One region of the Peribacillus sp. YIM B13477 genome, then DNA from elsewhere that is predicted to be linked to it. Evidence: riboswitches for the same ligand, from Rfam matches in the RefSeq annotation. Region 1 holds a riboswitch; the other holds the start of a gene.

The links. Region 1 has a riboswitch for FMN ahead of ribE (riboflavin synthase). Riboswitches for the same ligand answer to the same signal wherever they lie in the genome.
Region 2: it holds a riboswitch for FMN, as region 1 does, so the genes downstream of both, ACFX4H_RS02300 (ECF transporter S component) here and ribE (riboflavin synthase) in region 1, are expected to answer to the same signal.

What each region holds. Positions count from the first base shown of each region.
Region 1 is NZ_JBHZPD010000008.1:176,750-180,177, reverse strand. It holds gene ribH (6,7-dimethyl-8-ribityllumazine synthase) at 1-149, opposite strand, end outside; partial or broken gene ribB (3,4-dihydroxy-2-butanone-4-phosphate synthase) at 228-866, opposite strand; gene ribE (riboflavin synthase) at 885-1,523, opposite strand; FMN riboswitch at 1,670-1,801, opposite strand; gene ACFX4H_RS21365 (TspO/MBR family protein) at 2,003-2,740, shown strand; gene megL (methionine gamma-lyase) at 2,737-3,428, opposite strand, start outside.
Region 2 is NZ_JBHZPD010000001.1:457,207-460,634, reverse strand. It holds gene ACFX4H_RS02310 (YpbB family protein) at 1-165, opposite strand, end outside; gene ACFX4H_RS02305 (ferredoxin) at 456-704, shown strand; gene ACFX4H_RS02300 (ECF transporter S component) at 844-1,425, opposite strand; FMN riboswitch at 1,590-1,726, opposite strand; gene serA (phosphoglycerate dehydrogenase) at 2,047-3,428, shown strand, end outside.

The sequences.
Region 1 (3,428 bases):
TCAACATCATTCTCATCAACGCCATGACGCTTAAGGCCATCCATTGCCCCTCCTAAAAGCTTGCTTGTGATAAACTCATTAAATCTTCCTACCACGATTCCTACTTTCAATCCTGATCCGATTAATTGTGCTTCAATAGTTTTCCCCATGTCCAATTCCTCCTAATTTTTAAAAACAATAATTTTTTTCATGTTAAGATTTCATTCCTTAAAAATCCGTCAAGCTTTCGGGATGTTCAGTTCAAGTTCCTGTTTCCCGATTGGATCATTATGTTGAAGATACCGAATCAAATCGGCTATCGTAATGAACTTCAGGTTGAATTTATCAGCGATGACTTCTAAATCGGATACGCGGGCCATCGATCCATCTTCATTCATGATCTCACAAATTACACCGGCTGGGGCGGCACCGCATAACTTCGCCAAGTCCACCGATGCCTCCGTATGTCCTGCCCTTCTTAATACGCCGCCTTCTTTAGCGACTATCGGAAAAGTGTGACCTGGCCTTTGGAAATCTTCAGCGACCGAATCTTCATTAAGAAGCTCAAGGATGGTCAAGGAACGTTCAAAAGCACTGATTCCTGTAGAGGTGCTTTTATGATCGACACTCACCGTAAAAGCAGTGCCATGATGATCGGTATTTTCGCCTACCATAGGATGCAGTTTCAATTTTGCTGCCAGTTGTTCAGTGATGGTCGTACAAATCAAACCACGTCCATGAGTCGCCATGAAATTAATCGCTTCCGGTGTCGCCTTTTCGGCCAACACTACAAAATCCCCTTCATTTTCACGGTCTTCATCATCGGACACGATTACTACCTTGCCAGCCTTCAAATCTTCTATTGCTTCTTCTATTGTATGGAACATCATTACACCGCCCTTTTATTAGAATCCATGCTCTGCCAAAAACTCTAAATTCAGTCCTGGTTTTGGATTGCCATTTTTCATTTGATGTATTATATATTTCCCAATCATGTCGTTTTCGATGTTAACGATATCGCCAGCCGCTTTTTGTCCCAATATGGTGTCCTGATGAGTCAATGGAATCAATGATACCGTCAAAAGGTTCCTTTCGATCCCAAATATCGTCAAGCTTGTTCCATCAATGGCCACGGAACCTTTTGGAATGCAAAAGGCACTAAGCCCTTCTTCCAGTTGGATTACATAATATACGGCATTTTCTTTCCGTTCTTTTTTTATGATCGTTCCGGTTCCGTCGATATGACCTGAAACAAAATGACCGCCAAATCTTCCCTGTGCACTCATGGCTCGTTCGAGATTAACAGGTGATCCCAATTTTAACGTCCGGATCGAGGAAGCTTTGACCGTTTCCGGCATCACGTCGACCGTAAATAAACTTTTCGTGAAGGACGTTACCGTTAAGCAGACCCCGTTGACTGAAATACTATCCCCCAGATGCACATCTTCAAGGATTTTTTCAGAACGAATCGATAACTCCATACTGCTTTTTCCTTTTTTCAAGGAATGTACGGTACCGATATCCTCAATGATTCCCGTAAACATGTTTTTCCCCCTTTTATAAAATATAAAAAACCCCTTAGGATGGCCTAAGGGGTTAGCAGGAGAAATGAGTGAAAAAAATTGTATACCTAAAAAGCCTAATATTTTCATTTTCGAAAAATTAGGCGTACGTATACACTTGGGTTCCACACGTCCTTCTCCCATCCAGACTGTACTGTCGGCTTTGGAATCTCACCAAATCCTGCCTTTTAACAGGCTCGCGGGCTTAGAATTTCTTCATCACCGCCGGTTGGGATTTTCACCCGACCCCGAAGGACTAAAATAATATGAATCTTTGAATATTTTATCACCATAAAGTGAAGATGTAAAATTTCTAACCTTAAATGGTTCAATTGTTACAGGAACTTCCTATCTTTATGTAAAAATGATCCCCATTAACCCCGATGTGCTCCAAAAAGGTTAGGCAGGCTTAATATGTGGAATAGGATTAGAGAATCACAATTCATATAAGGAGGAAGACCATGCTTATTTCCATCATCAACCTGATTTTCTATCTGTTCGTCGTCACGATGAATTTTTCAGCCAATTTCCTGCCATTGAACGGCCAGACATCAGGAGAGATTTCCGATAAACTTAATGTCCTTTTCACTCCTGCCGGATATGTATTTTCCATATGGGGCTTGATCTATTTCCTGCTCGCCATCTGGGTATTCAGGCAGTTTTTAAGTAAACATCAAAACAGCCCTGCTTATAAGGCATCCTTCCCTTGGTTCGCTTTAAGCTGTGTCTTGAATGGCGCTTGGCTTTTAGCTTGGCACTATGAACACTTTTTGTTATCCGTATTCATCATCATTGCTCTTTTGGCTACTTTAATGGTCATTTATACAAGCATAAAAAAAGTGGGACACACTACTTTCGACCTATTTCCGTTCTCCGTTTATACAGGCTGGGTAAGTGTCGCAACTATAGCTGACATTTCTTATTACCTAACCTATATCAAATGGGACGGTTTTGGGGTTTCCGAATCAACTTGGACGATCGTCCTGCTGATTGCAGCAACAACCCTGGCCTTTGTCTTCGCAGGTAAAAACCGGGATTGGTGCTATCCTCTCGTATTCGTTTGGGCGTTCATAGGCATCGGGATACGAAATAGCTCCGCCTATCCTATAATCACGGACATTTCTTATATCCTCGCTGCCATCACTTTTATCATCTCCATAACCATCTTCATAAAAAGTAGAAGGAATATGGTAGCCTAAAATGCTTGCTGAAGATCTTGCCATACATCCTGCCAAGCTTCTAGACCAACAGAGAGACGGACCAGCTGGTCACTGATGCCCATTTGTTCCCTTGAAGCTTCAGGAACGGCAGAATGCGTCATGGTAGCGGGATGCTGGATCAATGTTTCGGCATCCCCAAGACTTACGGCAATTTTAATTAGATTCAATTTATTGAGGAATTCCTGCGCATCCTGTTTTGTGCCATGCAATTGGAAAGAGATAAGGCCGCCGCCATGTTTCATCTGTTTCTGCATGATATAATGATCCGGGGAAGCATCATCACCTGGATAATATACCTTTTTCACCTTTGGATGTTTCTTAAGTTCATGAAAGATTGCCATTGCATTGGCCGAATGACGGTCCATCCTGACGGGCAAGGTCTTTAACCCCCGCAATAGTAGCCAGGCGTCGAATGGTGAAATGATTCCACCGATATCTTTCTGTGTAGTCCCAGCTATATGATTCATGAATTCCTTTTTGCCGACGACAAGTCCCGCAACGACATCCCCATGCCCGCAAAGATATTTCGTAGCGCTATGAAGGACAATATCACAGCCATACTCAAGCGGTCTCTGTAGGTATGGCGTCGAAAACGTATTATCGACTACGACCGTCACATTATATTCCTTCGCAATCCTTACCACCATCTGTAAGTCAATCATTTTCA
Region 2 (3,428 bases), on a different contig from region 1:
TCGAGGTATTGTCCCAAAAATATCCGTTAACCCGAATAAGTGGGCATCTTGGATGGTTTGTGACGATTTCTTACCCTGCAGCATATGGTATATAGCATAAATGGAGCGCTCACCTTGAAATTTTTTTATCGCATATAGAATGATGGCCTGTAGATAATTATTCATGGGACTCACATCCTTGTTTCATTTAACCAATAAACCCATTGTAACAAAAATCTGCAAAAACCGCCGTTATTATTGATGAATACAACGGAAATTATGTGACTAAATGACGAAACATGGAAAGGTCCAAGTCAATTATTTCGATGTTTTTCGTTGACATTCAGCTACATGATAGTTATTATCAATACAATTTCTATTGAAAAGTTTGGCATTCGGTCTTACAATAAGAAAGAGATAATAATCTGAAATAAAAAGATTATCAGTTGTTAATCAACTTAGGAGGGGTTATATTCATGGCAAAATTTACTATTGTGGATAAAGAAACATGCATAGCTTGTGGAGCTTGCGGAGCAGCGGCACCAGATATATATGATTATGATGACGAAGGGATTGCATTTGTTACCCTTGACGATAACGAGGGTATCGTTGAAATTCCAGATGTACTTATAGACGACATGATGGATGCATTTGAAGGATGCCCAACGGATTCCATCAAAGTTGCTGACGAGGCATTTGACGGAGATGCACTAAAATTCGAATAAAGGTACAAGCCATTTTCAATCGAGAATGGCTTTTTCTTTTGGCCAATGTCGCATTACATCTTCCCTATCAAAAAACAGGCATGAAAAAACAACCGGATATGGATATCCGGTTGTTTTTTCATATCTATCGTCAATGCCCTTAAGCATTTTTATATAATGTTTGCTTATTGATCCAGGTCTGTAATTTAATGAACAGCAACATGAATACAGATGTGATGAGCACGCCTTTAATAACGTTGAAAGGCAGGATTGCCGTCGTAACGAACTTTCTAGACTCGGGCGCCGACATGGCATCCCATCCCATAAAGAAGGTATAAGCCGGTAAAAAGACAAAATAGTTCAATACGCTCATGAATACTGCCATGGAAACTGTTCCCGCAAGTAAGGCGAACGTCATTCCTTTTTTTGAATTGATTTTCTGAAATACATAATAAGTTGGCAAGACAAAAAGTATTCCGGCTATAAAGTTAGCGATATGCCCCACAGGCACAGCAGTCAAGGTCCCTGTCATGACTAAATCCAATAGGTTTTTAATGAACTCGACTAGAATTCCAGCCATCGGACCGAAAATCAATGCCGCCATCAGTGCTGGTATGTCGCTAAAATCAACATTGAGAAAAGGCGGGAATCCCGGAAACGGGAAATTTAAAAGCATCAATAAATACGAAATGCTTCCCATCATGGCAAGTGAGACCATTTTTTTCACTTTGTTCTTTTTCATAGTTCTCTCTCCTTCTTTTCCGATCTACCTGAAAAAGAGGTTAGGATTCCAAAATATGTTGATGTTCAATAAAAAACCTTTAATTCCAATGGAATTAAAGGGATAAATTAAAGGTTACATCAAACAAACGTTCAGCAAATAACTGTTGAAACGCACTAAGGAACCTCCATCTTCTCCCATCCAGACTATACTGTCGGCTTTGGAATCACACCAAATCCTGCCTTGTAAGGCTCGCGGGCTTAGAAGTAAAATTTCCTTCATCACCGCCGGTGGGGAATTGCGCCCCGCCCCGAAGATAGACCTATAAAATTTTTTATACTTCCCATTATATCTGAAATGCCTTTTTTTTGATAGCATTTTTTCTCATTTGATGCATGTAGGATGAATATCGATTGTCGCAGTGAACGCTTAAAACAAATGGCGGTTTTACAATATGACAATTCGAAAATTTTTCGCAAAAGGAGACGAAGCCATTTATATCGCCACATTAAACGGATGATCAGATGAAAATCATTTGTTTAAGCGCTTTCATTCAGATATGCCAAATTGACATTATCAGCATTTCAATTGTAAAATTAACTGAAATTTAAGATAATTTTTCCCTTAGGAAGGTGTTTAGACGTGTATCGGATTTTAGTAGCAGACGCCATTAAACCAGAAGGACTCGGACCGCTTTCAGAGGCATCCAATATTCAGCTCATTCAGAAGACCGTAGAGGAAGCTTCAAACGAACTTGATCAGATCGATGCAATTCTTGTGAGAAGTGCAACTAAGGTTTCGGAAGATTTAATGAACCGTATGCCGCAGTTGAAAATTATAGCACGCGCTGGTGTCGGTGTTGATAACATAGACATCCCCGCAGCGACAAAACGCGGGATTGTCGTGGTTAATGCACCTGACGGCAACACCATTTCAACAGCTGAACATACATTCGCGATGATGGCTTCATTAATGCGCCACATCCCGCAAGCTTATGCTTCATTGAAAAATGGGGAATGGAAACGTTCTTCATATACGGGAACTGAACTTCGTGGAAAAACATTAGGCATAGTTGGCTTTGGACGCATCGGAGGGGAAATTGCCAAACGTGCTAAAGTGTTTGGCATGGATGTCATTGTCTATGACCCGTTCCTGACTGTAGATCGTGCAAAGAAAATGTCCGTAACGGCCCTGCCATTGGATGAATTGCTTCCTAAAGCAGACATCATTACTGTTCATACACCACTAACGAATGAAACTAGAGGATTAATTAATAAAGAAAAACTGCTTACCTGTAAAAAAGGGGTTTATGTACTGAACTGCGCCCGTGGTGGAATTCTAGACGAAGATGATTTATATGAAATGTTAGTTCAAGGGCATGTTGCAGGGGCGGCACTGGACGTTTTCGTCGAAGAACCTCCACTTGGCCATAAACTGCTGGAACTGGACAGCGTCATTGCTACACCGCATCTAGGCGCTTCCACGAAAGAAGCCCAATTGAATGTCGCCGTACAGGTTGCCCAAGAAGTTTTGACCTATTTCGAAGGAAATCCAGTCTCAAGTTCAATCAACCTTCCAGCCATATCTAAAGAAGTGTTTGAAAAGGTACAGCCATTCCATCAACTTGTTCAGCAAATGGGATCGATTGCTTCCCAGTGCATGAATGAAGGAATTCAGGAAATCTCCGTTACATATGCAGGAGAATCTTTGGATTTCGATACCGCGATTCTTACAAAAAGTTTAATCTCCGGCTTTTTAAGATCAAGAGTCGATGCATCAGTCAATGAAGTGAATGCCTTGTTGATCGCAAAAGAGCGTGGCATAACCATTGGTGAAAAAATCTCTACGGACTCTTTAGGTTACTCGAATTTGATCAGCCTTAAAGTAAAAGGTGACAACCGAGAATTAACAATAAGTGGGACCTATATCGAAAATTACGGTTCTCGAATTGTAAGTTTGAATGGTTTCAAAATCGACTTTCACCCAGAATCGAATTTACTTTATATCCAGCATACCGATAAACC